One region of the Brevibacillus sp. FSL L8-0520 genome, then DNA from elsewhere that is predicted to be linked to it. Evidence: riboswitches for the same ligand, from Rfam matches in the RefSeq annotation. Region 1 holds a riboswitch; the other holds the start of a gene.

Region 1 (4,209 bases):
GCGTAACATCGACCAAAATCCCCTCCTCCAGCAAATTTTGCTGAAGCCGGCTTACTTCCTCCGGTGAAACCGAGAGCGGGATTCCCACCATCATTCCCTTTCCGCGAAGCGATTGCAGCTGCTCAGGAAAGGCTGCCCGCAGATCTTCCAAACGATCCCACAGGTATTGCGTCACATCCTGCAATTGACTTTGGAACGCTGCGTCCAACAGTTCGTCCAGAACTGCATTCCCCAAGGCGGCAGAGAGCGGTGACGGCGCAAACGTGGTGCCGTGATCACCCGGCTTGAACAAGTCTTGCAGTTTTTCGCCTGCGATGACACCCCCGAGCGGAAGCCCGCCCCCTACTCCTTTGGCAAAAAGAATGAGGTCCGGTGTCACAGCAGCGTGTTGAAAAGCGAATAATTTGCCTGTCCGTCCCATTCCTGTCTGAATCTCATCCATTGCAAACAAAGTGCCTGTCGCCTGGCAGATCGCCGCCACTTCCTGCAAATAGCTTTCAGCCAGAGGGACGACACCGCCCGAGCCCAGCACCGGCTCCATCAAAACGGCAGCAGGACGGCGTTCCTCACAGACAGCGCGAAGCTGATCAATGTCTCCTGCCTTCAGCTCATAGACCGGAAAATCGGGCTGAGGAAAATCCTGATAGACGTGAGGCTGTCTGGTCAGGCGAAGAGCTCCCAATGTCCGGCCGTGAAAGCTGTTGGACAGAACCACGATGCCTGAGCGTCCCGTACCTTCGGCAGCCGTCCATTTGTGAATCAGCTTGATAGCCGCCTCGGTCGCTTCTGCTCCGGAATTGGTAAAGAAGACTTTCCCCGGGATGGTATGCTCGATCAGCCTCTGCGCCAGCTTGATCGCAGGGGGATTGAGGAAAATATTGGAGATGTGCAAAAATTGCTCCCCTTGCTCCCGCAGGGCCTGAATAATCCGCGGGTGAGAGTGGCCGAGCACGTTTACGGCAAGTCCGGTAAACAAATCGAGATATCCCTTGCCATTCGTGTCGTAGAGGTAATTTCCCTCGCCCTTGGCGATAGCGATCGGCAGTCTTTTGTACGTAGAGACGATGTATTGTTGATCAAGCGAACGCCAGTCCATGCCTACCCTCTCCCTTACAGCTGTCTCAGCTCCTGCTTGATCTCCGTCTTGGAGCGTGTCTTTTCGTCGATTTGCTTGATAATGCGTGCGGGCGTACCAGCTACTACCACATTCGGCGGAACGTCCTCGATAACGACAGCTCCTGCGGCTACAACGGAGCCTTTTCCGACGCGAACCCCTTCCAAAATGACCGCATTTGCTCCTACCACGACATCGTCTTCGATAACGACCGGAGACGCAGATGGCGGTTCGATCACGCCGGCAATGACAGCACCTGCGCCGATGTGGCAATTTTTCCCGATCGTTCCGCGTCCGCCGACGACGACGTTCATGTCGATCATGGTGCCTTCTCCGATGACGGCTCCGATGTTGATGGAAGCTCCCATCATGATGACGGCGTTGTTGCCGATGCTCACCTGGTCGCGAATGATTGCGCCTGGCTCAATGCGTGCCTGAATGTTTTTTGTATCCAAAAGCGGAATCGCAGAGTTGCGGCGGTCGCTCTCCACTACATAATCCGCGATTTTATCCGCATGCTGCTCCAGAACAGGCTGGATTTCCTTCCACTCCCCGAAAACGACTCCCGTGCCGCCGTTCAAAAAGGCTTTTGCGCTGGGACCGAAGTCGATGCCGTCCAAATCCCCTTTGAGGTATACCTTTACAGGCGTTTTCTTTTCGCTTTTTTGAATAAACGAGATAATTTCATTGGCATCCATCATGTTCACAGTACTTCTCCTCCACTTTTCTTGAAATGAATGTAGAAAAAGCAATGAGTGCAAACGCTATACTCATTGCTTTTTGATACCGGACAAGCAAACGTAAATAGCGCTCCATAAGAGAAACTTCTCCTATGACAGGATGATCATTATTCACGAGCACCCCAGCCCTGCCGCCAATGGGGATGCGGCCAGAACTTCGGCGCTTTGGCCTTTTCTCCTCTTCCCTTTCCCCATTCCTGATGAAAAGAAGTACTCATCCGCAGCGCGCCTCTATTTAGAAGGCAATATGCAATTGTTCAGCTTTACTTACCCTGTACTGTACCAAATTCCGTACCCGGTGGCAACTGTTGAATCGAGAGTGGGCCGCTCCTGCTGGACGGCATTGTCAGCGACTCCCTTTTCCCTCTTTTCAACAGTCCTGATTCATGCTAAACTTTCCATCCACCCTATATGTGAATAGGAGGCTGAACCTGAAGATGTTTGCACCTTCTGCGTTTCTTGTTCGTCCCTTGTCTGCAAGCGATGCCCCTGCCCTGGCCTCTTTGCGGCAACAAAACCACCAATTTCTGCAGCCTTTTGAACCCATCCGCCCCGCTTCTTTTTACACAATTGAAGCGCAGTACCAGCAGTTGGAGGAGGCAGAGCGAAGCTTTCGCGAAGGGACAGGCTATTCGTTCGGCATTTTCGTCGGCCCTGATCAAACCCTCGTCGGCCGCGTCAACCTCTCCAATATCGTGCGCGGAGCCTGGCAAAACGCTACACTCGGCTATTTCCTCGATCAATCTCATAACGGCAAAGGAATAATGACCAGAGCAGTAGGAGAAGTCATCCGATTTGCGTTTACCGAAGCAAAGCTTCACCGGGTTCAAGCTGCGGTCATGCCGCGCAATACAGGCTCGATCAAGGTTCTTGCGAAAAACCGATTTCGCGAAGAAGGACTGTCGCTTCGCTATTTGCAAATCAACGGTAAATGGGAGGATCACCTGATCTTTGCCATTACCGCCGAGGAGCTGGAGACGACGTAGGAGCGGCAGCATCACTTAATCTGGACGGTTGCAATTCAGAAAATCGGTTCAATAATTCGGTTCGGCGTTTGGCTGGGCAATTTGTTCGGCCGATTCGGCCATTTGGGCTTTTGTTCACACTACAGCTACGCCTCCGTGCCAAGCCGCTCGAGAATCCTTCTCTTGCGATACAGCATCATGCCCGTCTCCGCCACGTCACGGACAGACGAGCGATTCAGATAAGCGCCGAAGAGCATTCCCGCGACCGGTACGATCTGAAACAGCTTTTTCCACCCGAAATTTTCCGTGTAGGTCACCACTACCTCTCGCCAGCCCTGAAGCTGAGAGAGTACATCCCGCTCTTTGGAAGGATTGTCGAAAGAAGACAGCTCCTCCAGGATCGCCTGCTTTCCTACAATATCCGAGGAAGCGAACTGCAGACATTTGACAATAAACAGCCGCTCCCGCTTGTCCTGCGGATCATAGCCGTAGCAAATCGCCATCTCCTGCAGTACCTTTAGCGAGGTGCCCAGCAGCAGAGGAATGTCGATTGCAAGCGTAAAGATGCCGCCAAAGCCTGTGGTGGCTCCTTGTACGGCTGCAAAGGTGGCACGCGACTCGCTCAGCTCTGCGGCGATTTTATCCATTTGCGCGAGTGGACGCTGATTGATCGGAAGCGTTTCTAGCGACTGCTCGTCCTTCCTCGGGAACGCTTCCTGAAAGCGGGTGTGGATATCCCGCTCACGTACCAGGTACTTCCCTCCGTTCTCCAAAAAGGCAACCAGTTCGTCGACGGCTGTGCCAAGTTTGTCCCGCACCACGTTTGGCGTGATCCGGTCCAGAAAGACAAAGGGGAGGCGCCCAAGCTTTTCCCAAAACCACAGATCGTTCTGGTCTGATTCCCATTTCCTTACCTCATCCAACTTACGGGTTAGTGTCACTCGATCTTCAAGCTCCACGATCCGTTCAACCCCTTTGCCGTTTATCGCGTTTCGTCTGCTTGTTTACGAGGCATCGGGTCCGCAAGCATTCCTTTGCGAATGCTTCCAACTCCGAGAGTGAATCAAAACCCGAAAAATCCTCAATTTCTTTTACGACTCCCAGCTTGAGATGTTTCACTTTTCCTTCTTCCATGCGAAAGCCAAGTTTGTAGAGGATGCCCCACTCTTCCTCCGTCATTGCCGTTCCCTCCCTGATCTTTCTTTCCCAAATCCTCGAAGCACGTCAGAAAAAATTAGGAAGGTTCAGGGTTTTTTCCTTTGCGAAGCTCGGTTATTCCCTCCTTGCAGACACCGTAGGATAACCACGAGCACCCCTCGCATAAATGGGCCAAATCATCTGGGGATACTCTCTCGCGTGTCCTTTGCACGAGTTCCGACTTGAGATAAAC
Region 2 (4,209 bases), 1.8 Mb from region 1:
TGAACGGGCCAAGGAGTACCGTGACCAGATCCGCAGCATCGAGGCGGTCATGGAGAAGCAAAAGGTGACCTTCACCGATACGGTCGACCGCGACATCATCGGATTTTCTGTAGAGAAAGGCTGGATGTGCGTCCAGGTTTTCTATATGAGGCAAGGCAAAATGATTGAGCGGGATACGACCTCTTTTCCTTACTACGGCGGCGAAAAAGAGGATTTCATGTCCTACGTCAGCCAGTTTTACTTTGACAAGCAGAATGCCCTCCCCCGGGAAATCCTGCTGCCGGAGGAAAGCGATCCGGAGCTGCTCGCCGAGTGGCTGGGCGTGAAGGTGCATGCGCCGAAGCGCGGCAAAAAGCGGGAGCTGGTGCAGATGGCCAGCGAGAATGCCCGCATTGCCCTGCAGGAGAAATTTGCGCTCATGTCCAAGGACGATGCCCGGACGATTCAGGCTGTGCACAATCTGGGCCATATTCTCGGGATCGGAACCCCGCACCGGATCGAAGCGTTTGACAACTCCAACATTCAGGGGACAGAGCCGGTCTCTGCGATGGTCGTGTTTACAGATGGACGCCCGGACAAAAAAGAGTACCGGAAATTCAAGATCAAAAGCGTCGAGGGGCCGGATGATTACGGCTCGATGCGCGAGGTAGTCCGGCGCCGGTACACGCGCCTGCTGAAGGAAAACCAGACGCTGCCCGACCTGATCGTAATTGACGGAGGCAAAGGACAGATCAGCGCTGCGATGGATGTGCTGGAAAATGAATTGGGGCTCTACATCCCGGTATGCGGTCTGGCCAAGGATGAAAAGCACAAGACTGCCCAGCTCCTCTACGGGAATCCGCCCGAGCCGGTCGAGCTGAAGCGGGACAGCTATGAGTTTTACCTGCTCCAGCGCGTGCAGGATGAGGTCCACCGATTTGCGATTACGTTTCACCGGCAGGCCCGGACAAAGACGATGCTCTCTTCCCAGTTGGACGACATTCCCGGCATCGGCGAAAAACGGCGCAAGCTTCTGTTCCAGCATTTTGGTTCGCTGAAAAAGATGAAAGAGGCGACTGTCGAGGATTTCAGGCAGCTCGGGATTGGCGACAAGCTGGCCCGGGAGATTATCGCCCATCTCAGGAAGATGTGAGCTGAGAAATTGTTCAAAATAATATTTGAACCGGTGCCTTTTGCGTGATATAATCCCTTTCAAACAGAATATGTAACCTCACTTCCCTTTATTGGAGTGAGGTAGAGGCGCGAAAACCATGAGTACCACCCTGAGATCGGGATCGTTGACGGGTAGCGGAAAGGGGGATTCGCCGAAGTACGGAGGGAAGACCCGCTTCCTTGCGTGCTGGGCCTGTGTTGAACAAATACAGGACTGTCATCCGAGCAATACCCCATTGCCGGATGGAGAGCTATCTCACGAGTCTGCTGCGTGTAGATGACAGGGGCTGTACTGTCATGCTTTGTGCCAGCGGCTTGCGTGGTCCAGGGAAGGAGGAACCGATATTGTCTATTACGTAGGCAACGGCAGGTATTTTCCTTGTCGTTGCCTTTTTTGATAAGGAAAAGACTCATGCAACGTTTCGTTTCGACAGAGAATATCCATAGAGACATTGGTCTATTCAAGGAAAAGGGAGAGAAGCCGCATGGGGTTGATCGTGCAGAAATACGGAGGGACCTCCGTTGGTAGCATTGAACGCATTTTTCGAGTAGCAGACCGGATTATTGAATATAAAAAAGCGGGCCATGATATGGTCATTGTCGTATCCGCGATGGGCAAGTCGACAGATGTGCTGGTGGATATGGCCAAACAAATTTCCGCCTACCCTTCGGAGCGCGAGATGGATATGCTCTTGGCGACAGGTGAACAGGTCTCCATCGCACTTTTGTCCATGGCTCTGCATCAGCGCGGCTATGACGCCATTTCTCTCACCGGCTGGCAGGCTGGTGTCACAACAGAAGCGATCCACAGCAAAGCGCGGATCACGGAAATCAAAACCGAGCGGATTCAAAAGGAACTGGCCCGGGGACGTGTCGTCATTGTGGCAGGGTTTCAAGGGGTCAGTGCCGAAGGAGAAATAACCACATTGGGACGAGGCGGTTCCGATACTTCTGCCGTAGCGCTTGCAGCCGGCCTGAATGCCGACAGATGCGAGATCTTTACGGATGTGGCCGGCGTGTATACGGCCGATCCGCGGGTCGTTCCGTCCGCGCAAAAGCTGGACAGTATCTCATATGACGAAATGCTGGAGCTGGCCAATCTGGGGGCCGGTGTTCTTCACCCGCGCTCTGTGGAAGCGGCCAAAACATACAAAGTGCGGCTCGTCGTCCGATCCAGTTTTACGGCTGAAGAAGGTACGTACGTAGAGGAGGTTGCCAATATGGAAACAGGAAGAGTAGTAAGCGGCGTGGCACATGATGAAGATGTGGCAAAACTGACGGTCGTGGGCATGCCTGCGCGAGTGGGAACCCTGTCCCGCCTCTTCAATACGCTGGCTGACAACCAGGTAAATGTAGACATCATTATCCAAAGCTCCTATGATGCGGACGTGACGAACATCTCGTTCACGGTGGCTGCCAGCGACCTGCCAAAAGCGCTGGAAACCCTCTCCTCCAATCAGGCAGAGCTTGGCTTTGAAAAAGTCGATCATGAAGAGGGCCTGACCAAGGTATCGATCGTCGGTGCCGGCATGGTGAACAATCCGGGGGTTGCCGCCGAGATGTTCCGCGTCTTGGCCGAGCAGGACATCACGATCAAAATGGTATCCACCTCCGACATCAAGGTTTCTTGCGTGATTCCCGCAGAACTTACGGAACTGGCAGTTCGCAGCTTGCATACGGCCTACGGCTTGGACGTAAGCGAAGAAGCCGTGGTGCACAGTTTGTAAGCACAACCACATACAAGAGTCGCCTCCCCCCTTTTCGTTGAAGAGGGGGGTTAAATATGACCGTCTGGCTGTTCATTGCAGCGAGGCGCATTTGATTCCATTTTCCTGTTTCTTCTATATAAATATAGGGAAGCTGATCCGGGACTTTTGTTCAGGTGATGGCACCAGAAGAATCACGCATTCAAACAGCCAAAGAGATCAAGACGCTCCCCTTCTCGGCCAGCTCCATTCGCACCTCCGGCTCCCTGCCCTGCCACCTGTTGACGGCTCCGGCAATGATTCCGCATTCCAGGGCCAGAGAGCGCAAAATTCGTTCAGGCGGCATGTATGAAAAAATCGTGTGCGTCAATCGATATCGATAATGACGCTCTCCCTCCTCCAGGACATCCAGCTTGCCGAGGCCCAGCCTGATAAAAGGCATGACGAGGCCCGCTGCGGACTGGATCGGAATCTGACGGCCAATGTCTTTTCCCAGCCAGTGGAGAATGGCTTGCTCGCTTTCTCCCAAAAGAGTGCTTGTCAGTTTTTCGCGAAGCAGATGATAGCCCAGGTAGGGCATGTGAATGCGTTCGATGTCGGTAATGACACGGGAGGGGAGCAGTGCCCCGAGTTGTTCCTGTTCTTTCACCGGGATGCCTCCTTTTCTAGCACAGGCGGCCGGTGCTTGTCCCTTTTTGCAAAGGTTTTGCACCGAGGCCTGCGAGAGAATGCGGTCTGGTTTGTTACTTGATATAGTAGTATGAGAAAGAGAAGCGGGATATGACAGATTCATAGAAAATAGCAAATTTTTTTAGTCCATTCTAAAAATAGAATTAGTCTATTCATTGTCTTGACGCTCTATAAAGACAGGAGTACAATTGGTTTTGGTCAACGTTTTGCCCAACTTTTTTCCGTATTCCGACACAATTTGCCACGCCCAGGGAGAAAGTCGCCCTTCGATTATGTGTAACCATGGTGGCAATGGGTTAGGATAGTGGAGAAAAGCTCTATGAAAAGGACGCGACATATAATTGAAAGGGGGACCACTGTATGGCGAAAGGCCATAGCTTTTTGAGTCACAGGCTTCACTCATTACTCGGTTTGTTCCCAGTCGGGCTGTTTCTCTTGTTCCACTTGACAGCGAACTATCAGGCAACCCGAGGACCGGAAGCGTTCAATGAGGTCGTAGGATTGATTGAACATGTTCCGTTTTTGATTGTCTTGGAATTTGTCTTTATCTACATTCCCATCCTGTTCCACGCTGTGTATGGGATCTACATTGCTTTCCAAGCAAAGCACAACGTCGGCAGCTTCAGTCAATTCCGGAACCAGATGTTCCTGTGGCAGCGCC

Evidence for each region. Region 1 has a riboswitch for lysine ahead of dapD (2,3,4,5-tetrahydropyridine-2,6-dicarboxylate N-acetyltransferase). Riboswitches for the same ligand answer to the same signal wherever they lie in the genome.
Region 2: linked by a shared signal. The riboswitch ahead of NSQ24_RS08590 (aspartate kinase) and the one ahead of dapD (2,3,4,5-tetrahydropyridine-2,6-dicarboxylate N-acetyltransferase) in region 1 are both predicted to bind lysine.

The regions. Positions count from the first base shown of each region.
Region 1 covers NZ_CP150171.1:3,484,103-3,488,311, forward strand. The annotation lists gene NSQ24_RS17370 (acetylornithine transaminase) at 1-1,096, opposite strand, end outside; gene dapD (2,3,4,5-tetrahydropyridine-2,6-dicarboxylate N-acetyltransferase) at 1,111-1,821, opposite strand; lysine riboswitch at 1,912-2,096, opposite strand; gene NSQ24_RS17380 (GNAT family protein) at 2,292-2,840, shown strand; gene NSQ24_RS17385 (EcsC family protein) at 2,966-3,778, opposite strand; gene NSQ24_RS17390 (hypothetical protein) at 3,786-3,998, opposite strand; gene NSQ24_RS17395 (DUF1284 domain-containing protein) at 4,054-4,209, opposite strand, start outside.
Region 2 covers NZ_CP150171.1:1,710,776-1,714,984, forward strand. The annotation lists gene uvrC (excinuclease ABC subunit UvrC) at 1-1,132, shown strand, start outside; lysine riboswitch at 1,227-1,414, shown strand; gene NSQ24_RS08590 (aspartate kinase) at 1,638-2,879, shown strand; gene NSQ24_RS08595 (DUF2507 domain-containing protein) at 3,061-3,507, opposite strand; gene NSQ24_RS08600 (succinate dehydrogenase cytochrome b558 subunit) at 3,909-4,209, shown strand, end outside.